3 regions of the Micromonospora sp. NPDC050417 genome follow, and region 3 is predicted to be linked to each of the others. Evidence: riboswitches for the same ligand, from Rfam matches in the RefSeq annotation. Region 3 holds a riboswitch; each other region holds the start of a gene.
The links. A riboswitch is a leader RNA that binds a small molecule or an ion and turns the genes downstream of it on or off. The one in region 3 is predicted to bind cyclic di-AMP.

Region 1: it holds a riboswitch for cyclic di-AMP, as region 3 does, so the genes downstream of both, ACIBF5_RS25600 (hypothetical protein) here and ACIBF5_RS20410 (coiled-coil domain-containing protein) in region 3, are expected to answer to the same signal.
Region 2: it holds a riboswitch for cyclic di-AMP, as region 3 does, so the genes downstream of both, ACIBF5_RS02910 (C39 family peptidase) here and ACIBF5_RS20410 (coiled-coil domain-containing protein) in region 3, are expected to answer to the same signal.

What each region holds. Positions count from the first base shown of each region.
Region 1 covers NZ_JBITIH010000022.1:46,742-54,624, forward strand. Annotated here, with positions in the region: gene ACIBF5_RS25585 (SMP-30/gluconolactonase/LRE family protein) at 1-54, opposite strand, end outside; gene ACIBF5_RS25590 (ABC transporter permease) at 198-2,759, shown strand; gene ACIBF5_RS25595 (cation diffusion facilitator family transporter) at 2,853-3,773, shown strand; cyclic di-AMP (ydaO/yuaA leader) riboswitch at 3,994-4,124, shown strand; gene ACIBF5_RS25600 (hypothetical protein) at 4,132-5,202, shown strand; gene ACIBF5_RS25605 (hypothetical protein) at 5,276-6,073, opposite strand; gene ACIBF5_RS25610 (glycosyl hydrolase) at 6,689-7,883, shown strand, end outside.
Region 2 covers NZ_JBITIH010000002.1:64,936-72,818, reverse strand. Annotated here, with positions in the region: gene ACIBF5_RS02930 (helix-turn-helix domain-containing protein) at 1-331, opposite strand, end outside; gene ACIBF5_RS02925 (serine hydrolase domain-containing protein) at 678-1,868, shown strand; gene ACIBF5_RS02920 (hypothetical protein) at 1,897-2,124, opposite strand; gene ACIBF5_RS02915 (hypothetical protein) at 2,188-2,367, shown strand; gene ACIBF5_RS02910 (C39 family peptidase) at 2,355-3,179, opposite strand; cyclic di-AMP (ydaO/yuaA leader) riboswitch at 3,593-3,736, opposite strand; gene ACIBF5_RS02905 (YbhB/YbcL family Raf kinase inhibitor-like protein) at 4,542-5,081, shown strand; gene ACIBF5_RS02900 (class I SAM-dependent methyltransferase) at 5,166-5,888, opposite strand; gene ACIBF5_RS02895 (hypothetical protein) at 6,105-7,883, shown strand, end outside.
Region 3 covers NZ_JBITIH010000015.1:127,239-135,121, reverse strand. Annotated here, with positions in the region: gene ACIBF5_RS20425 (erythromycin esterase family protein) at 1-569, shown strand, start outside; gene ACIBF5_RS20420 (hypothetical protein) at 712-1,398, shown strand; gene ACIBF5_RS20415 (MarR family winged helix-turn-helix transcriptional regulator) at 1,432-1,974, opposite strand; gene ACIBF5_RS20410 (coiled-coil domain-containing protein) at 2,189-3,199, opposite strand; cyclic di-AMP (ydaO/yuaA leader) riboswitch at 3,203-3,334, opposite strand; gene ACIBF5_RS20405 (copper resistance protein CopC) at 3,511-4,386, opposite strand; gene ACIBF5_RS20400 (hypothetical protein) at 4,475-4,843, shown strand; gene ACIBF5_RS20395 (hypothetical protein) at 4,863-6,212, shown strand; gene ACIBF5_RS20390 (cation diffusion facilitator family transporter) at 6,320-7,234, shown strand; gene ACIBF5_RS20385 (copper resistance protein CopC) at 7,311-7,883, shown strand, end outside.

The sequences.
Region 1 (7,883 bases), on a different contig from region 3:
GCCGGCGAGTGCCACGGCGACGGACAGGACGGTGGTACGGGGTCGAACTCGCATCCTCGATCTCCTCCCCCGCCAGTCCGGCGGGCATCGGCTGATGTCGGTCGGTACCGGGTTCGATGGTGCCCGGTCGTCCCGCTGTCCGCTACCTGACAACCGCTCCGCTTCCGGCGGTGGTGGTGATCACGTCAGACTGTGGCGTGAACTGGCCACTGGTGCGCCTGGCCGTCGCCGGGCTGCGGGCACACGCGGTACGACTGCTGCTGACCGCCTTCGCGGTGGTGGTCGGAGTGGGTTTCCTGGCCGGCACCCTGGTCTACGGCGACACCGCCCGGGCCGCCTTCTACGACGACCTGGCCCGCTCGGCGAGGAACGTCGACGTGGTGGTGGAGCCGGCCGAGACGCTGGTATCGGCCGAGACGGTGGACCGGATCCGGGCGGTCGACGGGGTGGCCGAGGTGGACGGTCGGGTGATCGCCTGGCTGGGCCTGCTCGACCGGGACGGTCGGCTCCTGACCCAGCAGGGGCACGTCGGTTATGGACTCTCGGTGCCCGGTGTGGCGTCGCTCGCCCCGTACGACGTGACCGCCGGGCGGCTTCCCACGGTGCCCGGCGAGGTCGCGGTCGACAAGACCACGGTGGCCGCCACCGGGTACGCCCTGGGCGCCTCGGTGAGCCTGCTCGACCAGGCCGGTACGCCGCACCGGCTGACCCTGGTCGGGGTGCTCGACCTCGGCGTGAACCGGCTCTTCGGCGGCTCCCCGGTGGCCGCGTTGACCGGTCCCGACCTGGCCTCCCTCACCGGCACCGAGCGGTACGCCCAGGTGGTGGTCCGGGCCCGGCCCGACGTCGACCCGGAGGTGCTCGCCGATCGGGTCGCGCGGGTGACGGGTGACCCACGGTTGGCGGTGCTCACCGGTGACCGGCTCCGGGACCAGCTAGCCGAGCAGGCGGGCAAGTACGTCGACGGCTTCCTGGCGGTGCTGATCGGGTTCGGCGTGGTCTCGTTGACCGTGTCGGCGTTCGTCATCTACAACACCTTCGCCATCCTGGCCGCCCAGCGGGTACGCGAGCTGAGCCTGCTGCGGTGCGTCGGGGCGTCCCGCCGGCAGGTCGGGGTGGCGGTGCTGCTGGAGGCGGTGACGCTCGGCGTACTGGCCTCGCTCGGCGGCCTGGCGATGAGCCTGCTGGTCGGCTACGGGCTGATCTGGGGGCGGGAACTGGTCGCGACCGACATCCCGCTGCACGCCCCGGTGGTGCGCTGGCCGACGGTGGCGGTGGCGCTCGGGTTCGGCACGGTGGTGACGGTGCTGGCCGCGCTCGTACCGGCGCTCGGGGCGGGGCGGGTGCCGCCGCTGGCCGCCCTGCACGGCAGCGCCACCGCCGAACTGCGGGACGCGACCGGCCGGCGTGGCCGGGTCCGGGTGCTGGTCGCCGTCGGGCTGGCCGGGGCGGGACTGCTGGCGATCATGGTCGGGGTGCCACTGGCTTTCCCGGGACTGCCGCTGGTGCTCGGCGGCGGGATGGTCGTCTTCCTCGGCGCGGTGGTGGCCGCCCCGTTGCTGGTTCCGCGCGCGGTCGGCGTACTCGGCTGGCTGCCGGCCCGGCTCTTCGGCCCAGTGGCCCGGCTGGCGGTGGTGAACGCCCGGCGTAACCCGCGCCGGGCTGCGGCGACCACCATGGCGCTGACCGTCGGGGTGGCGCTGATGTCGATGTTCGCGGTGCTGCTGGAGACCGCCCGGGACCAGACCGGACGTGAGCTGACCGAGAACTTCCCGGTCGACTTCGTGCTCGACCGGACCCGGATCGACGGTACGCCGGGCGCCACCCGGGGCGAGCTGCCGGCGGAGCTGGCCGGGGTGCTCCGGGCCGAGCCGGCGTTCGCCACGGTGGCCGAGGTACGGCTCGCGCCGGCCCCGGTCGACCGGCAGGTGCGGGTCTGGTCGGTGCCCCCGGAGCAGTTGCGCGGGCCGGTCCGACCGGAGGTCACCGACGGCGACCTGGCCGATCTGCGCCCCGGCACCGTGGCGGTGAGTCGCCCGGTGGCGCAGGCCCGGGGGCTCGGGGTGGGCGACCGGTTCGCGCTGGGCCTGCCCGGCGTACCGGACCCGGCTGGGGCGCTGACCGTGGTGGCGCTCTACGACGATGCCCCGACCGGCGGCGCCGCCCTGGTCGAGTGGGGCCAGTTCACCGCCGCGTACGGCCCCGGGGCGCCGAACCAGCTCCTGCTCGATCTGGCCCCCGGTGTCGGTACGGCCGACGGCCGACAGGCCCTGGACCGGGTCCTCCGGACCTTTCCGGTGGTACGGGTGAGCAGCGTCGCCGACCAGGCGAACGCCCTGTCGGCGACCCTGGACGAACTGCTCGGCATCTTCGCCGCACTGCTCGGCATGTCGGTGCTGATCGCGCTCTTCGGAATCAGCAACACGCTCTCCCTGTCGGTCTTCGAACGGACCCGTGAGTCGGCGACGCTGCGGGCGCTGGGGCTTTCCCGGCGGCAACTCGGGCGGATGCTGCTCGCCGAGGCGGGGCTGATCGCGCTGGTCGGGGCCCTGGCCGGGATCGTCCTCGGGGTGGGCGTCGGCTGGACCGCCGCACTCGGACTGATCCACAGCTACGGGCACGGGCTGCCGGTCGTACCAGTGGCTCAGCTCGTCCTCTGCGTGGCTCTGGCCGGCGGCGCGGCGCTCCTGGCCGGGCTGCTTCCCGCCCGGCGGGCGACCCGGACGCCGATCGTGGCGGCGATGAGCGTGGAGGGGTGAACCGCCGCCCATCCCCCGACCCGAACCAATCACACACATTGCGATGTCGGCATATGTTGGGTCGCGCGGGCACCGGCGGCGGAGGGTGTGGGCGTGGGCGCGGGTCATGACCACGGCGCGCAGGCGATGCGCGCGGGCGAGCGGCACCGGGGACGGCTCTGGTCCGCCCTCGGACTGCTCGTCGTCTTCACCGTGGTCGAGGCGGTCACGGCGCTCGCCACCGGCTCGCTCGCGCTGCTCTCCGACGCCGGTCACATGTTCACCGACGTACTCGGGATCGGGATGGCGCTCGCCGCGATCACCGCGACCCGGCGTGCCACCGACGACCCGCAGCGGACCTTCGGCCTCTACCGGCTGGAGGTGCTGGCCGCGCTGGCCAACGCGGTGCTGCTCTTCGGCGTCGCGATCTACGTGCTGGTCGAGGCGGCGCTGCGGTTCGGTGCCGCGCGTCCGCCGACCGTGCTGGCCGGGCCGATGCTGGTGGTGGCGGTCCTCGGGCTGCTGGCCAACCTGGTCGCCTTCGGGCTGTTGCGGGCCGGTGCGCGGGAGAGCATCAACCTGCGCGGCGCCTACCTGGAGGCGCTCGGGGACCTGCTCGGCTCGGCCGGGGTGATCGTCGCCGCCCTGGTGATCGCGAACACCGGCTGGTGGTGGGCCGATCCGGTGGTCGCGGTGGCGATCGGCCTGTTCATCCTGCCCCGCACCGGGCGGCTGGCGCGGGCCGCGGTCCGGATTCTGGTGCAGGCCGCACCGGAGCACCTGGACGTGCCGACGGTGGCTGCCCGGCTCTGTGCCGTACCCGGGGTCGCCAACGTGCACGACCTGCATGTCTGGACGCTCACCTCGGGCATGGAGGTCGCCTCGGCCCATCTCACGCTCTCCCCCGGCGCCGAGGTCGGCGCGGTGCTGGCCGCCGCGCGCGGGGCGCTGCACGACGACTTCGACATCGCCCACGCCACCCTCCAGGTCGAGCCCGGCAGCGCGACCGAGAACTGCGGCCCGGCCGATTGGTAGGGGCCACTGACCGGGCACGGTCCTTACGAGACGCCGAAACATGACCACTCTTCGCTTACCTGGCCCTTAAATTTTGTCCCCCGACCGGGTAAAAGTTTCTAGTTATATCCGACATATCACTTCGAGTTGCGGCGTCCGTCGGCCGCGCCAACACTGTCCGTGCTGGACATGCCGGTAGGCTCGGCTCCGGTCTCCGCCGGGCGGCGCCCTCCGGCGCCTGCGGTGACCGTCGCCTAATCGCACGTGCGAGCCGGGGAACCATCGCGTCATTGGGGTGCATCCGCGTCAGCGGTAGGGATCTTCCGTCCCGAACCCGTCAGCTAACCCGGTCGGCGGCTGACGGAAGGACGTGTACCGAATGCCATTCCTGGCGCCCGTACGACCACGACCACGTGCCGCACGGTTCGCGACCCTGACCGCGATCGCGATCATCCTCACCGTGCTGGCCACCCCCCTCACCCCCACCAGCGCACTCGCCGCCGCCCCGGGCACGCTCGCCGCCGCCCCGGGCGACACCGACGACGAGGGCGGCAGCGCCAGCCTCCGCGAACAACTCGACATCGCGGCCAAGGGCTATCTCGACGCCCAGGCAACGCTGGACAACTCCACCAAACGGCAACAACAGCTCGCCGCCCACCTGGTCACCCTGGAGGCCGAGCTGGTCACCCGGACCCAGACCGTCGCCGAACTCGCCGGCATGGCGTACCGCACCGGCCGACTGGGGCCGCTGACGGCCCTGCTCAACAGCGACTCGCCGGACGGCTTCCTGGACCGGGCGTCGTCGCTCGGCACGGTGGCCGCCAACGAGGACCGCCAGCTCCGAAACCTGATCGAGGTCCGCGACCAGGAACAGCGGGCCAAGGCGGCGATCGAGAACGAGATCCGGGAACAACGCAAGCAGCTCGACATCATGGCCAAGCGCAAGCAACAGGCCGAACGGGCGCTCGCCCAGGCAGGCAGTGGCGGCGCCAGCGCCGGCGTCACCGCCAGCACCACCTCCGCCACGGCGAAGCCGGCGCCACGCAACGCCGACGGTTCCTGGCCGAAGGAGTCGTGCAGCGCGAACGACCCGACCACCACGGGCTGCATCACCCCGCGCACCCTCAACGCGATGAACCAGGCCAAGGCGGCCGGCTTCACCCGCTTTGTCTCCTGCTTCCGCAGCGGCGGGTCGGGCGAGCACCCCAAGGGGCGGGCCTGTGACTTCGCGGCGGAGAAGGGCGGCTTCGGCGGGATCGCCACCGGCGGCGACAAGACGTACGGCAACAACCTGGCGGCGTACTTCGTCGAGAACGCCAGCCGCCTCGGCGTGCTGTACGTGATCTGGTTCAGACAGATCTGGCTACCGGGCAGTGGCTGGAAGGCGTACAACGGCGGCGGTGACCCCTCCAGCGACCACACCAACCACGTCCACCTCTCCGTGAACTGACGCCCTCCCCCTCCCCGCCCCGGTCACCAACGTCTGTGGGCATTGCATCCGGATCGGCGGGGAGGGGAGGGCGTCAGTGTTGGGCGTTCCAGAAGCCGATCAGGGTGGCGGTCCACCAGCCGAGTTGGGAGACGGTGGCCGCGCCGGCGGCGGGGAGCAGGCGGGACCAGGGCACCGGGCCGTCGCCGACGGCCGTGAGTCGGTCACTGACCCGACCGAGGAACAGGCCGTTGATCCCGACCACGAGCACGGCGACCAGCTTGATCTGCACCAGCGCCGACGAGGTGTCCGGACGCAGGGCCGCGCCGCTGACCACCAGCCCCACCAGGCCCAGCCAGATGAGCAGGTGCGTGCCCCGTGCCGTGGTCAGTACCGTCCCGATCCGTTCTTGACGTAGCAGCCAGCGCAGGCTGAACCAGTCCACCGTGAGCACCGCCCCGAAGCCCACGACCAGACAGGTCAGATGGCAGAAGAGAGCCACCATCCGCCATCCTGGGCTGAGCGTGAGGTGGGGTGCGGCGAGCACGACGGCCACCCAGCCGACGCTCATCGCGAGGACCGCCCCGGCGAGCACGTTGCGCCCGGCGGGCCGGCGGTGGCCTCCACGCCAACCGGCCGCCGGTGCGGTGGACGGTCCGCCGCCGGTCGAGGTCGCGGACCGGTCGCGGACCGAGGCGGGGATCGACGACCAGGGGCGATTGACCGGAACCGCGGTCCGATCCGATGGAGCCGAGGCGGCTGGCCAGTAGCGTTCGGTGGGAACCTTCGCGGGGGCACGGTCGGCGGGGGTCCGCCGGCCGCTCGCGGGGTCGGCGGAACCACCGGGGTACGGAGCGCCAAAGTGACGGCCGGTGGTCTGGAGGTCAGACATCCGAGCCCACCGGTCCGGTACCCAGCATGGTGACTCTCCTCCGGTCGTCTCGGCGCCGCTCAGTTGCGGAGCGGACCAGCGGTCCCTCCTCATAAGGAGACTCCCCGGAGGCCAGGGGGTAACAGAAAACCTGGCGTGATCTTGTCTACGTTGGTCCGGTCCGCCCACCGTGCGGCCCGGCGTCCGGCCGCGCCGACGTGCGGCCATTGATCGGATAACACTTTCATGGCTGGCTCGTGTGGCAACTTCGGACCGATTGTGAATGGCCTGCGGGAATACCGATTGAACGATTGTCGAAGCAGGCAGAATTGCGTGCTCTGCGAGCCGGCCCCCGCGACTGATCCCACAACGGGTGGCAGAGAGCGCTCTTTCGCTAGCACACGGTAACCCGGTAGGCGAGGCTCCCCACCTCGCCTACCGGTGTCGTGAGAGCGCTCTCTCAAAGTTAGCCCTCCCGGTCGGGCACTGTCAACAGAGATCCCCCACCGAACCACCACTCCCGCAAAGAAGATGGCAAGACATTGACAGCCGCCACCATCTCTGATGCTCTGACGCAACGCCCCCTTAATGTGCGCGAAACCTCCGCGCACCGACCCGTCCCCGACCGGAGGCACCATGAACCTGTCCCTCCGCCACGTCGTACCCGACGACGGCGGCCATCCGGACACCCGGCCGCGACCGGCCCAGAAGACGCTGCGCCGCCGAGTGCTGGCAAGCGCCGCGACGGTGGCGCTCGTGGTCGGCGGGCTCACCTTCGCCGTACCCGGTGGTGCCGGCGCCGACCCGCTCGGTGCCGGCAGCTACGCCACCACCCGGCCCGCCGGCGCGGCCCCGCCCTCGGGCTGTGCCGACCTCTCCACCAACCCCCGGCGGTACGTCACCGCCAACGCCCCGGCCGGCGCCGTCCCCACCAACGACTGGTGGTCCTCGCTGCTCTTCAAGCGCCTCGACTGCGCCTACTCCGAGCCACTGCACGCCCACCCGGCCTCGTACGACCCCGTCGCCGGCGGACTCGGCGTCTCCTACACCACCACCGCCGGCATCTCCGGCTCACCGACCGGCCCCGGCGAATACCACTACACCTACAGCGCCGACTTCACCCTCGGCGTCACCGGACTGAACTCACCCGACGTCAAGGTGGACGGCTGGAGCGACTGGACCGTCACGCCGTACTGGTCGGACGGGACCCGGACCCTGAAGACGACCATCGGGCACGGGCTGCCCTTCGTCTACGCCCAGGTCACCGGCGGCAACGCCCAGCTCAGCCTGACCAGTGCACCGACCGTCTGGTCCAACACCGCCGGGCGGCTCGGCTTCACCGTACGGGGACACGACTACGTCGCGTACGCGCCGACCGGGGCGACCTGGACGGTCAGCGGCAACACCGTCACCTCCACCCTGGCCGGGCGGGGCTACTTCTCCGTCGCGGTCCTGCCGACCACCCCGAGCAGCCCCGCAGCCGACCGGACCGCCCTGCTCGCCAGCTACGGCCAGTACGCGCACGCGCACGTCACCGGCACCCGCGTCTCCTGGGGCTTCAACCCGTCGACCAGCATGGTGACCGCCACGTACGCCTTCACCACCACCGCCCGCGAGGGCAGCACCAGCGGCACCGTCGTCTCGCTCTACCCGCACCACTGGAAGAACCTCGGCGGCGGCACCCCGATCGGACAGACCTACATCTCCCCCCGGGGACCGATGAAAACACTGGTCGGCGCGGCCTCGTTCAGCACGAACATCCGCTACCAGGGGGTGCTGCCCGAGATTCCCGCGGTCGCCACCTCCAGCGGCGCCGACCTCGCCACCCTCG
Region 2 (7,883 bases), on a different contig from region 3:
GTGAAGCGGGGCGGGGCGGCGGTCCCTGAGTGCGACGGGCCGCGGCGCGGAACGCCTCGCGCTCCGTGCCCTGCAGGTTCAGGGCGTTCACCAGGGCGTCGACGGTCCGCCGGTGGGGCCGGGTGATGCGGTCGCGTTCGAGGTCACCGACCGTACGCACACCGAGGCCGGAGCGGAGGCAGAGCTCTTCCTGGGTGAGACCGGTGCGCCGCCGTGTCTCACGGAGCAGTTCACCGAGACTGACCGGGTGTCGTGGCGTACCCGGCTCCCGCATGAATTGCCATCGACTGGAGGGGCCGCCCTCGGCGCGTCGGGGCGCGGACTCCGTCACCGTCGTGTGCCGTCTCTGTCGGTAGTTTCTCGGACAAACAATCCTAGTCCCGACCTTGATCAGTCGCTCAAGGTGTCTGCTGGCAGCACGTCGAGCCGGCCGTGGCCTTCAACGTTGCGAACACCGCCATGATTCCGCCCGGGTACGACGAGACCGAACGCCTCCCCGTCGGTTACTCGGCGGGGTCGGGCTGGTTCGTCACGGTGAGCTCCATCGACACGGTCGACAGATGTGTCAGACGTGCTGACTGTCGGTGTGGGGGGCAAGAATGAGCCACAGTGCATGTCGATCTGTCGAACCACGGTTCGACCCATCGCCGGGACCGTACGTATCGGAGGTTGCGAGGATGACACGCGAACTGACGCAGGCCGGGGTCGACCGGCTGCACGACGCGATGGCCGCCCGGGTCGACCGGGGTGAGCTGCCTGGTCTGGTCACGGTCCTGGCCAAGGAAGATGACGTCCGGGTCGACACGATCGGCTTCACCGCCTTCGACGACGGCGGGCCGATGTGTCGCGACACCATCTTCCGGATCGCGTCGCTGACCAAACCGGTCCTCGCCGCCGCGACGATGATGCTGATCGAGGATGGTCGGCTGAGCCTGGACGAGCCGGTGGACCGGCTCCTGCCGGAGCTGGCCGGACGTCGGGTGCTCAAGCGGATCGACGGCCCGCTCGACGAGACCGTGCCGGCCGAGCGTCCGATCACGGTCGAGGATCTGCTGACCTTCCGCATGGGGTTCGGTGCCATCCTCGAACCGAGCTTCGACCCGCCGTTTCCGATCATCAAGGCGGCCCACGAGCTGAACCTGGTGTTGGGACATCCCGATCCGCGTACGCCGCACGAGCCGGATGAGTGGATCAAGCGGTTCGGCACCCTGCCGCTGATGTGTCAGCCGGGTGCGCGCTGGCAGTACAACGTCGGCTCGTTGGTGCTGGGTGTGCTGGTCGGGCGGGCCGCCGGCCAGTCACTGGGGGATTTCTTTCGGGCCCGGATCTTCGATCCGCTCGGCATGACCGAGACCGGATTCTGGCTGCCGGCCGCCTACACCCGTCGGCTGCCCAGCCACTACGCGACCGACTTCCAGACCGGCAAGCTGGAACGGCGTACGCTCTCCGCCCCGAGCGAGTGGGCCAGCCCGCCGGCTTTCCCCTCCGGCTCCGGTGGGCTGCTGTCGACCGCCGACGACTTCCTGACCTTTGCCCGGTTGCTGCTGCACAAGGGTGTGCACCAGGGTGAGCGACTGCTGTCGGCGGAGTCGGTGGAGCTGATGACCTCCAACCACCTGACCCGGGAGCAGATTGCCGGCGGCGGGGTCCTGCTCGCCGGTCGCGGTTGGGGCCTGGGCATGGCGGTCGCGGTCGAGCCCGACGACGTCTCCCCCGTGCCGGGCCGGTACGGCTGGGACGGTGGCTACGGCACCTCCTGGTTCAACGACCCCCACCAGGGGCTGGTCGCCATCGCCCTGACCCAGACCACGGATTTCCTGTTCAACGGCGCCGCGGACGAGTTCGCGAAGCTCGCGGTCGAGGCATAGGCGGTTTGGTCCGCGCCGTGCGTACTTCTCATCCCAGCGACTTCAGATCCGGCGGCACGGGCGCGGCGAGCGGATAGTCCGGCTCACGACCGGCCCGTACCTCGATCGCCCAGGCCAGTTGGGCGCAGCCGTCCGGGGTGCAGCAGGCGCAGGTGCCGGGGGCGTAGGAGGTGCCCCGGTCCTCGTGCTGGGCGATGGTCATCGCGGCGGCCTCCCAGATCCCGGCCCGGGTCAGCGGCTCGTCGACGCGGCTCATGGAGCTGACACCTGACGTGGCATAGCCAACACCTGAACCCTCCGTTCGGCGCACCGGCGCACGGTGACCGACTCGTCTGTCTTCGCCTGGTCGGCGTGGGCCGTGGTCACGACAGTGTCAACGCACGCATCCGTGGATGGTTGTGGCAACGCGCTCACCGGCCTGCTGGTACGGATGGCCCAGGGCGCCGACCGGAACCGGTCGACGCCCTGGGCCGAGGGGAGGGCGGGTCAGGCTGAGTAGCCCCGGGTGGCCATCCAGTTGGCCAGGTCAATGGTGGTCATCCAGTAGGAGCTGACCCCGTTGACGAACGCCGGGTCGGCGATCTGGACGGTCCGACCGTTGTCGCGGTAGCCGACCACGGTCAGGTAGTGACCCCCGTCGTACGCGTGCCAGCCGCCGTCGGTGTCCGTTGCCGAGCCGACGATGTTCGCCACGACCGCGTACCCGTTGCTGATCGCGTGTACGACGTCAGCCTGGAGCTGGTCCATCTGGGCCGGGGACGGCGCGCCGGGGATGAAGGTGCTCCGGTAGAAGTCGGTCTTGGCGAGCTGGTTCAGGCCACGGGTGGTGTCGTCGGCCGAGTTGGTGCCGTTTCCGGTGGTTCCCAGAGCGGCAGCCACCTCGTCCTGGCTCGGTGACCGGTCGCGGGCGGTCAGGGCGATCCGGGTGGCCGCCGGCCCGCAGTACCAACCGTTGATCTGCGCCTCGTACTCGTAGTCGAGCACCTTCGACGCGGGCGGCGCCTTCTTGGCCGGCTTGGCCGGGGCCTTGGTGGTGGCCGGCGGGGTCGACGGCGCGGCGCTGGGCGTCGCCGAGGTCGCGGTTGGTGCCGGGGTTTCCGGGGCGGGGGCGATCTCGCCGGCGGCCTGGCCGCCGATCTTCTCGGCGACGGCGACCGTCGACGGGTTCTCCGCCTGGACCGGTCCGTGGCTCTGGGCGAGCAGGATGCCGGTGGTGAGGCCCACCGCGAGGACCGCGGCGGAGACGACGCTGGCCCGGTATGGGCTGGCGGTCACGATGCGACGCAGTCGCAGTTGCTGACGATGCTTCATTTGAATTTCCTCCGCAGATGTGCCGATCTGCGATCGGGGGCACATGTTTCGGGATGGCGTTGTGTCTCTGCCGGGGCCAATCGCGTGACGAGTGCGCGCAAAGGGTCCGGCGGCAGTAGCCGCCAGCCCGGTGGGCCGGATCAGGATGTGTTGATCCGCCACCACAGATGCGGTGGAATGCGTTACCGGATAACAGAGCACGACAAATGAATGCCGTACGTTTCCGTATCACCTACCGGTCACGCGCGTACTCGCGTCACCGACCGTGCGCGTTGCTCGCGTCGACGGTCGTACGCCTGCGCCCTAGTGATCCAGCGTGGTGGGCCGCGTGTCGGTGCGGGCGGACCAGGGCAGGTGTCGGGGGACGTGGCCGAGGGAGGGGCCACGGCAGATACTGCGCTGCACGGAGCATGTTCTCCTTCCGATACCGCCTACCGGGTTAGCTGACGGGTTCGGGCGGGAAGCTCGCCCTACCACGAACCAATGGTTCGCGGATTCACCCCATGACTACTGTGGGTCCCCGGCTCGTAACAATTACGACTCAGCGGGTCCGTTCCGGTGTCACCCGCGGTGACTAATGGCCGGACCAGACGGGCTGACGTTACTGGGCCGCATCTGCTCCTGCCAACCCCACTTGGCCTGCAAAAACCGTGACCCATGCCGCTGTCGCGACCAATCCATGACTCTCGTTTCATGATCACGGAAAGTATTTGTTGCCTCGGTGAGTGGTTTTGCTGCGGTGGCCGTGCCTCCTTGCCTACGCGAGGCAATGGATGTCGCATTTGCGAATCCACCGGCTCCGCCCGCGCACGCTCGACCTCGGCTGAACACTGGCTGGAAGCAATTCGGCCGGTTTTCCCCGTGCTCTCGGCCGACCGTGCCGCCCGGTGTCGTCCGATCGGCCCGGTCCGTGCGCCGCCAGGCCCCATCCAGACCCGGCGGCGAATCGTTCCTGACGCCGGCGGCTGCCGGACTCCGGGTCGCCGGGTGCAGGCTGCCGGTCGAGAACAGGGCCGGGTGGAGGAGCCGCGACCTTCCCCGCGCGACGCCGTGGACCGACAGGCTCACCGTGGCGTCGTCCAGGAAAGACCGGTACACGTCTGTGGTGGCTGTCGAGAATGACGTCGACAATTGGCTGCGGCTGTCACGGGTTCGGGGCACCGTGAATGGCCTCCCTAATTCCTCGGCCGACCGTTCTTCGAAGCCGTCGGATCCGGTTCTCGGGCGGCCGGGTTCTGCTCCTGTCAGGCTGGCACGTGGCCGGTACGCCCGGCGGGCCATCTTTCACCCACCGGCAGCGGTAGGTCGGCCGGGACAGGGTAGAAAGACTCCGAGTCACCCGATCTCTGGAAGGACTTCCTGATGAGCCTCGACCGACCGATTCCGCCGGATCCGTACGACCTGCTGCCGCAGGTACCGGCGTTCACCGTGACGAGCGACGACGTGCGTGACGGCGAGCCGTTGGACGCGGAGTTCGCGCACACCAGCGTCGGCGGCAACGACCAGTCGCCCCAATTGACCTGGTCCGGATTCCCGGCGGAGACCCGCAGCTTCGTGGTCACCTGCTACGACCCCGACGCGCCCACCACCAGCGGGTTCTGGCACTGGGTCCTGGTCAACATCCCGGCGTCGGTCACCCAGTTGCCCCGGGGCGCGGGCAAGGCCGGGACCGCCGAGGGTGGGGCGTTCGCGGTACGCAACGACTACGGCACCCAGGCGTACGGTGGGGCCGCGCCGCCGGCCGGCGACCATCCGCACCGGTATCTCTTCGCGGTGCACGCCCTGGATGTGGAGAAGCTCGACCTCACGCCGGACGTCAGCCCGGCCTACGTCGGCTTCAACCTCACCTTCCACACTCTGGCCCGGGCCGTGATCCGGCCGACGTTCCAGGTCAAGGGCTGAGCGGGAAACAGTGACGAGTGAGCGGCCGACACCGGGGACGGGTACCTGCTGGCGTCGGTGTCGGCCGCTGCGCTCCGGTCAGCCCTACGGCGTGCCGGGCACCCGGGCGACAGCGAAGACCGACTGCCCGAACGGCGGCCGGACCAACTGCTCGGCGGCCTTGGTCACCGGCAGCACCAGGCTGTCGTAGACCTTGACCATCGGTCCTTCCTTCGGCATCAGCCGGAACACGTTGGTGGCCATGTAGTAGCCGATCAGACCGAGCGCGTTCGCGTAGTGCAACCGTTCCACGGTCAGGCCCGCCTCGGTCAGCGCGGCCCGCATCGTCTTCTTCGTGTAGCGCCGGACGTGGCCGGTGGCGATGTCCGCCGGACCGAGTGCGAACTGGAACGCCGGCACGATCAGGACGACCGCCCCGCCCGGACGGACCAGGTCACGCATGGCGCGCAGGGCGCCGACGTGGTCCACGATGTGCTCCAGCACGTTGTACGAGACGGCCGCGCTGTAGTCACCGCGTTCCGGCTCCGGCTGGGGGAGAAGCATCTGCCGTACCTCGACGTTGGACTCGCCGGAAAGCCGGTCCTTCAGGGCGACCAGCCGGTCCGGGTCGGCCTCGGTGGCGGTGAACCGCGGCACGTGCGGCGCCCACTCGAGTACATAGTCACCGAGCCCGCTGCCGATCTCGATCGGGTTCTCACCCAGATACGGGATCGCCAGCTCAACGAACCATCGGCGGTGGTTCACGGCGGTCGCGAGACCCTCGAGTACCTCGGATTGAACCCGTTGATCCCCAGTGATTTCTGCCATGCGTCGATTCCTCACGATCTGAAACTCGACCTGCACCCTGGACCGACAGAGTGAACCATCTACGACGACCGTAGGGAAATTGAGGCATCGGCGTGGCACGAACGGATTGTTCTGTAGATCCGTCCCGTCCAGCTTCCGGACGTTCAGGCATGGAAGACACGGATGCCAGCGATCACGCCCTGGTTTCCGCTAGTCTTCGCTACCCTCCGAACAGACATGACTACCTCTCAGTCGGACACCTCTGATCTACCGAAGGAGCCCGTCCCGGAAGCGACACCCGCACCCCAGGCACCGCGCCGTCTTCGGCGCGGTCTCCTGCCGGATGTCGCCGCCGTGCTGAGCTACTTCGGACTGAGCGGTTGGATCACCTCCGGGCTCTGGCTCCGGCCCGGCGCAGGGGTTCGCGAGAACGAGGCCGACCAGGCGTTCTTCGAGTGGATGCTGGCGCACGGCGCAAGGGTGATCAGCACGGGGGCGTACCCGTTCGTCTCCTACCGGATGAACGTGCCAGAGGGCCTGAACATCATGGCGAACACCTCCGTGCTGGGGGTCTCGATCCCACTGGCCCCAATCACCCTCCTGTGCGGACCCTCGGTCGCGTTCAACGTCTTCCTCACCGGGGCGCTGGTCGCGACCGGCATCACCTGGTACCTGTTCCTCTCCCGACACCTGATCCGCCACCGAGGCGCGGCCTGGGTCGGTGCCCTGTTCTGCGCGTACGCCCCGGCCATGGTGGCGCACGCGAACGGGCACCCGAACATCGTCGGGCAGTTCCTCGTACCGTTGATCATCTGGCGGGTGCTCCGGTTGGCGGAGCCCGGCCGTTGGCGCCGCAACGGCCTGCTGCTGGGGATGCTGATCGTGTGGCAGGGCTTCATCAACCTGGAGATCCTGCTGATGACCGCAGTGGGGATCGGGATCGTCCTGGCGGTCGTCGTCGCCCGGCACCCCGAAGCGCGGCGGGTGGCCGGTACGTTCCTGGCCGGGCTCGGACTCGCCGGCGGGGTGGCGCTGCTGCTGCTCGGCTACCCGCTCTACGTGCAGCTCTTCGGGCCACAGGCATACTCCGGGCTGTCCCGGTCGATCCGCGCGTACGGGGCCGACCTCGCCTCGTTCGTCACGTTTCCCGGACAGTCGCTGGCCGGCGACCGGGCAACCACCGCGCCGCTCGCGCAGAACCCCAGCGAGCAGAACGCCTTCTTCGGCTGGCCGCTGGTTGTCCTGGCGGTGGCCCTGGTCTGGTGGCTGCGCCGCCGCGCGATCGTGCTCGGGCTGGCCGCCGCCGGGCTGCTCTTCGCCGTCATGTCGCTCGGTCCTCGGATCCACTGGCGCGGGCGGGACACCGGCATCCCGTCGGTGTGGGCGGTGCTTGAGGACGTTCCGCTGCTCGACTCGGCCGTACCGACCCGGTGGGCGCTGGCGATCGGCCCGGTCATCGGCCTGCTGCTCGCACTCGGCTGTGCCCGGGCAGCCGAGTTGTCCCGTACGCACCCGGCGGCGACCGGTCCGGTCCGGTTCGTCACCGTGACCGTCCTGGTGATGGCGTTGTTGCCGATCGCGCCGTTGCCGATCCCGGTCGAACGACTTCCGGCGACCCCGTCGTTCATCACCGACGGCGGCTGGCGGCCGTACGTCACCGGTGGCCGGAGTGTCGTCGCGTTGCCGTTGCCGGCGTCGACCTACCCGGACCCGCTCCGCTGGGCCGCGCAGACCCGCCTGGACCTACCACTGGCCCGGGGTTACTTCCTCGGCCCGGACACCCGGCCAGGGCGGCCCGAGGGTCGGGTCGCGCTCTTCTCCGCACCCCCGACGCCCACCAGCCGTTTCTTCGACGCGATCCACCGGACCGGGACGCTGCCCCCGGTGGACCAGCGGCGGCGTACGGACGCGGTGCGTGACCTGCGCTCGTGGCGGGCCGGGGTGGTGGTTCTCGCCCCGCAGGAGCGGGCCGACGCACTCCGGGCGGGCATGATCGCGCTGACCGGGATCCAGCCG
Region 3 (7,883 bases):
CGCAGTCCTGGAACATCCGCGACATCCACATGGCGGACACCCTGGACCGACTGCTGGACCGGTACGGTCCGGACACCCGGGCGGTGGTGTGGGCGCACAACACGCACATCGGTGACGCACGAGCCACCGACATGGCCGACGCCGGCATGGTCAACATTGGTCAGCTCGCCCGCGAGCGGCACGGAGCCGAGGCGGTGGCCCTGATCGGCTTCGGCGGCTACCAGGGCACCGTGGTCGCCGCCCCGCGCTGGGGTGCGCCAGCGGAGATCATGACCGTGCCGCCGGCCCGGCCCGGCTCGATCGAGGAGCGGCTGCACCGCATGTTGCCGGAACGGGCGCTGCTCGTACTCGCCCACGGGGACCGGCCGGGCTGGCTGAACGAACTGGCCGAGCACCGGGCCATCGGGGTGGTCTACGACCCGTCGTTCGAGGAGTGGGGTAACTACGTACCGACCCGGCTGGCCGAACGGTACGACGGGTTCATCTGGTGCGACCAGACCACCGCCCTGCACGAGCTGCCGGCGAACGTCGAGCCGGGCGAGCTGGAGACGTACCCGGCCGGGACCTGAGCCCGGCTTTTGATCTTCGCTGGCGTCGACCCTCGGTTTGGTCGATGTCCGGTTCGGGGTAGCAGGACAGGTGGGCGGATTTCCCATGCCGCCCGTCCCGGCGGGGGTACGAACCCCGTCGCCCCGACTCGGAGGAGGATCGATGCGTACATCGGCGATAGCGACGGTCGCGACGCTGGCCGGGCTCGGCCTGGCGGTAGCCGGCTGTGGCGAGGGGTCGGTGGTGGGTATGGCCACCCCGAGCCCGAGCGTCGCTACGGGCAGCGCGGCACCGACCGGCAGTGCGGGTGCGTCCCCGCCGTCCGCCGGTCCGGTGGCGACCTGTGTCACCGGTGACTGGCGGACCACCTCCGCCGCCGGGCAGACCGGCGGAGCCCTGGCCAGCGCGAGCATCAGCGGCGGGGACGGCGTCCTGGTGAAGGTCGGTCCGACCGGTGTGGCGACGGTGGACTTCGCCGGGATGCGTCCGGTGACCTTCAACGCGCAGCTCGGCGATGCCAAGGTCGCCGGCCGGTTCAGCTACGCGGGGCAGGCCAACGGCACGGTGAGCACCGGGGGGCCCGGCGGCACGTCCGGCGACTGGGCTCCGATCCCACCGCTGCGGTGGGGCGACACCCGGGTCACCGTCGAGCTGACCGAGCCGGCGCCGGCGAAGCTCTTCGACAACGTCCGGATTGCCGAGTACGTCGGCGACGGCGCCACCCGTAGCGCCGACGTGGTCGACATCCAGCCGCTGCTCGGTGCCGGGCGTTACCAGTGCGGCGGGAACACGCTGACCCTGACCCCGAAGGACGCGGGCGGCCTGACCTGGGTGCTCAACCGCGCCTGACCGGTGCCCCGGCTGTCCCCGGCCGGGTCCGGGCTAGGCGTCTTGCGAGGCGGCGTCGGTTGGGCAGTCGGCCGGCTCCGCGTCGCACGGCTCGGCCTTTGCCGGGGGGCAGGGGTCCTGGTGGAAACCGGCGCGCACCTTGTCCGAGATCTCGGCGAGTACGTCCAACTGCTCCGGGGTCAGCACGTCGATCACCCAGCGTCGGACGTTCGCGACGTGTTTGGGCGCCGCCGAGATGATGGCCTCCCGGCCGGCCTCGGTGATCCGGATGAACGCGCCCCGTGGGTCGGTCAAGCAGGGTTCCCGCTCGACCAGCCCGCGCCGGGCCATCCGCCCCAGGTGGTGGGTCAACCGGGTCTTCTCCCACTCCAGGTGCCCCCGAAGTTGGAAGATCCGTAGCCGCCCCTCGGGCGCTTCGCTGAGGTGGACCAGGACGGCGTAGTCGGTCTCGGAGAGGCCGGCGTCGGCGAGTAGTTGGCGGCCGAGCCGGTTGTGCAGCTCCATCTGCATGGTGATGAACGAACGCCAGGCACGCTGCTCCCGCTCATCGAGCCATCGGTCCCTGGTCGTTGCCACGCGACCATGGTACTGGCCAGGATGACGTGTCATCTTGGCTCGCTGGCGGCGGAATCAGCCCGGCCGTCGGGTAAGTCCGGTACTCACCCGTCGGCCCATTGGCGCTGATCGCTGGGTTTTCGGTGACCGCCGTCACCGGCGAAACGGCTCAGGCCCCCGTCCCCAGCCTGCTGGCTGGGCGGGGGCCTGGTGTCGTGCGTCGACCGAGGTGGGATCAGAGCATGGACATGTGTACGTGGTCGGTGTGGTCACTCTCACCGCTGTACGACTGCCAGCCGGTCGCCGGGAACCAGATCTGCCTGTACCAGATCACGTAGAGGATGCCGAGGCGATCCGCGTTACGGACCAGGAACGCGGTCAGGTTGTTGCCGTACAACCTCTGCGCGTTGGTGCTCGCGGGGGCGAAGCCGCTCTTGAGCAGCGACCAGTCGCAGGCCCGGCCCTTGGGGTGCTCGAACGGCCCGCCGTTGCGGTGACAGCCGACGAAGAGGTTGAAGCCGGCCTTCTTCACCTCGTTGTACGCGTGCAGCGTGCGTGGGGTGATGCAGCCGCTGGTGGTCGGGTCGTCCTTGTTGCACGACTCCTTCGGCCAACCACCGCTGGCCGTACGCGGTGCCGGCGCGGCCACCGCGGAGGTGGCGCTGACCATGCCGTTGGTGAGCTTCTTGCCGCCGACCAGGGCGAACGCCTTCTCGGCGTCCGACTTCTGTCGGCTGATCACGGCCTGCTGCTTCTCCTGCTCCTTGACCTCGGCATCGGCCAGGGCCTTGGCACGGTCGGCCAGTTCGCGGGCGGCGTTGAGCTCGTGGAGTTTCTGGTCGTTGACCGTGTTCATCTCGTCGAGCGCGACCGCCCGTTGGAGGAACGAGTCCGGTGACGCGCTGTTGAGCAGTGCCGAGACCGCGCCGAGTTTTCCGGTCCGGTAGGTACGGGTGGCGATCTCGGTGACCTGTGGGGTCAGTTCCTCGATCTGGGCCTCGGCCTTCTGGAGTTCGGCGGCGAGGACCCCCTGGCGCTTCTTCGACGCGTCGAGCGCGGCCTTGGCGTCGAGAAAGCGGCGGCCGGTCTGCTCCAGGACCTCGCTCAGCAACTGGCCGTCGGATTCGGCTGGCGCCGTTGGCGTGGCAGGCGCGGCCTGCGCCGAGGCGGTGAACGGGGCCACCATGAGCACGGTGGTGGCCAGAGCCAGGGCAGGGGTGAACCATCGGCGGAGGGGTGCCGTCATGCAGGATCCTTCCGTTGGTCGCCGACCGGGTTAGCTGACGGGTTCGGGATGGAAGTGATCCCTACCGCTTTCGCGGATTCACCCCGGGTACTCGGTTCCCCGGTTCGTCCATGGACGATTAGGCGACGGTCCCGCCGGCACCGGTTGGCGCCGTTTGGCGTTGACCGCGAAGAATCGTACCGCGTACATCGACCCCTTGTGCACGCCCCGACCCGTATGAAAAGCGTTATGAGGCAACGACTTTCGGTTATCACCCGTGTATTCCATAGCGGTGCGCACCGCGGGTAATGACGGTGTCGGGGATTGTCGTGTCAGCGGTTGCCGCCGCGTTTGCGGGACGGCTGCGTGTTCCGTGCCGACTGATTGGCGACTGACTTTCGCGCTGCCGCCGCTCGTCGGGCGGCGGCGGAGGTGGCCGGACGACGGCGGTTCGCCGGACCGGTGTTGATTCGCGCACCCCGTTTCGGCCGAATCACCAGGAAGACCATTGCCGCCACCGCGACCAGCAACAACACCGGCAGCAACCAGACCGTCACTCCACTGTCGCCGGTGGCGCCACTGGCGTTGTCGGTGGGTGGCGGGGCCGGCGCGGTGGTGTGGGTGCTGGTGGTGCTGCCGGGGTTCGCCGAGGATGGTGGATCCGGGTTCTCGGCGGCAGCCAGCAGCGCCGGGTCGGCCGCGTTGGTCGGCGGGGTCCAGCCCTGCGGCGCGGCGGTGGGCGTACCGGAGTAGGTGAACTTCACCGTGCCACGTACGGGTTCCCGGTCCGAGGCGACGGAGAGGTAGCTCGCGGTGTACTCGCCCTTCTCCGGCCAGTGCGCCACCTGCACCAACGCGGCGTAGCCGGTGTGGTACAGACGTGGCTCCCACTTCCCGTTGACCAGGAAGAGTTCGGTCACCGGGCGGTCGAGTCGTTTCTCCGGGCCGGGTCGCCAACCGGCGTCGACCCGTACGCCGCTCGGCGCGGTCACGGTGAAGTACGCGTTCGTCGCGGGCGCCTCGGTGAAGTAGAGCTCCAGCGTCTGCTTCGGTTGGGAGACAGTGGCACCGGCGACCGGGTCGGAGATCGCCAGTTGCCCATGCGCGGAGGCCGGAGACCCGGCCACGACGAGCGCGACCGCGGCGCCGAGAGCGACGGCGAGCAGGCGGCATGCCGCGTGGACGGTAACCATCCGGGTCGATCGCATCGGCCCATCATGGTGGCTTCCGCTGTGCCCGGCAAGACGCTACAGTCGCTTCCCAACGTCTCGGACCGGCCTGTCAGGGGAGATGTCGATGTTGCCCTCTATCGGCCGCCGCCGTGCGCTGGTCGCGCTGACCGGTGTGATCCTGCTGACCGTCGCCGGCTGTGGGTCGAGCGAGGCGCCGGCGGACCCGGGTGCTCCGGTCGAGGTGGCCATCACCATCACCGGAGGGCGGTCCCAGCCGCAACCGGGCCGGGTGGACGCGAAGAAGAACCAGCAGGTCAGGATCACCGTCACCAGCGATGTCGCGGACCGGGTGCATGTGCACGGGTACGAGGTCGGCGCGGACCTGAGGGCCGGGCAGCCGGCCACGGTCGAGTTCGTGGCCGACATGGACGGTCTGTTCGAGGTCGAGACGCACGAGACCGGGCTGCTGCTGTTCCAGCTCCTGGTCCGATGAGCGATCCTGCCCTGTCCCGATGAGCGAGCCTTCCCCCGGTACGTTCCCCGAGCTGCTCGCGCACGGTGTCGGCGGTCGGCAGGACCTGCCCATCCCGTTCGGCTTCGCGGTGACCGGAGCCGCGCTCGCCCTGGTCATCTCGTTCGTCGTACTCGGCGCGTTCTGGCGGGAGCCGAGGCTGGGTGACCCGGAGGCGGGACGGCCGCTGCCCGAGCGGGTCGGCCGGGTGGTCGACTCGGCCGGGTGGCGGTGGGCGCTGCGCCTGCTGGGCCTGGTGGTGGTCGGCTACTTCGGCGTCGGGCTCTTCCTCGGTCCCGACGTCGACCGCAATCCGACGGCGGGGGCGTTCTACGTCCTGTTCTGGGTCGGCCTGGTTCCCCTGTCGCTGCTCTTCGGGTCGGTCTGGCGGGCGCTGAACCCGCTGCGTACGGGCTATCTGCTGGTGGCGGCGGCGGTGCGCCGCGATCCGCGCCGGGGACTGCTGCCGTTGCCGGCGCGACTCGGCTACTGGCCGGCCGCGCTGGGCCTACTCGCCTTCGTCTGGCTCGAACTCGTCGCCCCGGACCGGGCCACCGTGCCGGTCATCCGGACCTGGGTGGTCGCGTACGCGATCGTCGTGCTGGTCGGCGCGGTCCTGTTCGGCGTCGACTTCTTCGACCGGGGTGACGCCTTCGAGGTCTACAGCGACCTGGTGGGGCGACTCGCGGTGGTCGGCCGTCGGGACGACGGAACGTTGGTCTGGCGCAACCCGTTGGAGGGGATGAGCGCGTTGCCGCCCGCTCCCGGGTTTGTCGCCGTTGTGGTGGTCCTGCTCGGTTCGACGTTGTTCGACAGCCTCTCCAACGCGCCCGCCTGGTTCCGGTTGGCGCAGAACAGCGAGTTGCCGCCGGTGTTCACCAACACCGTCGGGATGCTCGCGCTGATTGGGCTGGTGCTGGCCGCGTACGGCCTGACCTGCCTGCTCGCGGCGCGGCTGGCGCCGTCGGTGCGACCGGGTGAGGTCGCGGCCGAGATCGCCCACTGCATTGTGCCGATCGCGGTCGGTTACGTGCTCGCGCACTATTACTCGCTGCTGGTGCTGGAGGGGCAGCGGACCGTGGCGCTCCTCTCTGATCCACTGGTCACCGGTACGGCGAACTGGCTCGGGACCGCGCACTGGTCGATCAGCGCCGCCCTGGTCACCCCGGCCGGGGTGGCGACGTTGCAGGTGACCCTGATCGTGCTCGGGCACCTGATCGGCACCGTACTCAGTCACGATCGGGCGTTGGTGCTCTTTCCCGGCCGGGCGGCGGTTGCCGCGCAGGTGCCGCTGTTGGTGTTGATGGTTGGTTACACCGTCGCCGGGCTGTTGCTGCTCTTCGCCGGTTAGTTCCGGTTACTCTGTGGTGCCTACCGGTCACCCGATTTGCCTTTGACTTGCACACATAGCGATGTACGCATACTTTGGGCGAAGGTGGCGACGACGAGGGGGCGACCATGGGCGCGGGTCACGACCACGGCGGACATGTACGACGAGCCGGCGAACGACACCGCCGACCCCTCTGGGCAGCGCTCGCGGTGCTCACCGTCTTCATGATCGTCGAGGCGGTCGCGGCCTGGCTGACCGGATCGTTGGCCCTGCTCTCCGACGCCGGTCACATGTTCACCGACGTACTCGGCATCGGCATGGCGCTGGCCGCGATCACCGCCGCCAGTCGGGCCGCCCGACACACCCAACGGACCTTCGGGCTCTACCGGCTGGAAGTGCTCGCGGCCCTCGCCAACGCCGTACTCCTCTCCGGGGTCGCGATCGCGGTGCTGGTCGAGGCGGTCCGCCGGTTCGGTGACCCGCCCGAGGTCGCCGCCGGGCCGATGCTGCTGGTCGCCGTCGGCGGGCTGGTCGCGAACATCGTCGCGTTCCTGCTGCTGCGCGAGGGCGCGCAAGAAAGCCTGAACGTCCGTGGCGCCTACCTGGAGGTGCTCGGCGACCTGCTCGGCTCGGTCGGCGTGATCGTCGCCGCGACCGTCATCGCCCTCACCGGCTGGCTCTACGCCGACCTGGTCGTCGCGGTCGCTGTCGGCCTGTTCATCCTGCCGCGCACCTGGCAACTCGCCCACGCCGCGATCCGGGTGCTGGTCCAGGCCGCGCCGGCGCACGTCGACGTGGCCCGGGTACGCGACAGCCTCGCCGGTGTCGCCGGCGTCTGCGACGTACACGACCTGCACGTGTGGACACTGACCTCCGGCATGGACGTCGCCTCCGCCCACCTCAGCCTCGACCCCGGGGCCGACGTCGGCCAGGTCCTCGCCGCCGCCCGCGAACGGCTGCACGAGGGCTTCGGCATCGACCACGCCACCCTCCAGGTCGAACCGCTCGCCTCCGCCCGGTTGTGCCAGGACAGTCACTGGTGATCGGATGGGAACCATCCGGCCCGTCGATACGACTATCCCTGGGGCTGTTTGCCATCGCCGTTGGGAGTTGAGCTGGATGCGAGTGTTCCGCCCGCTGGCCGTTCTCGCCGTCACCTGCGCCGTCGGGCTGCTGGCCGCGCCGGCACCCGCCTGGGCCCACAACGAACTCCGGGCCAGCAACCCGGCCAAGGGCGCCCGGCTCGCCACCGCACCCGTCGAGGTGACGCTCGACTTCGCCGAACGGCTCGACCCCCGGTTCACCACCGTCGCCGTCACCGACGCCGCCGGCAAGGCGGTCACCTCCGGCAAGCCGAAGGTCGAGGGGGTACGCGCCGTCCAGCCACTGAACCAACCACTCGACCCGGGCGACTACACGGTGGCGTACCGGGTGGTGTCGGTCGACGGACACCCCGTACGCGGCTCGCACACCTTCACCGTCACCGCGCCACCGACCACCGCCCCGCCGACCGCACCCCCCACGCAGCCCGTGCCATCGCCCACGGCGACGACCACCAACGCAGCCGCCACCACGGCGGCCGAGCCCGAGGCGCTCGTCGGCGACGAACAGGACGGCGGCGGGAACATCCTGCCGGGACTGCTGCTCGGCGGCGTCGCCGTGCTGGCGATCGGCACCGGGATCCTGCTGGTC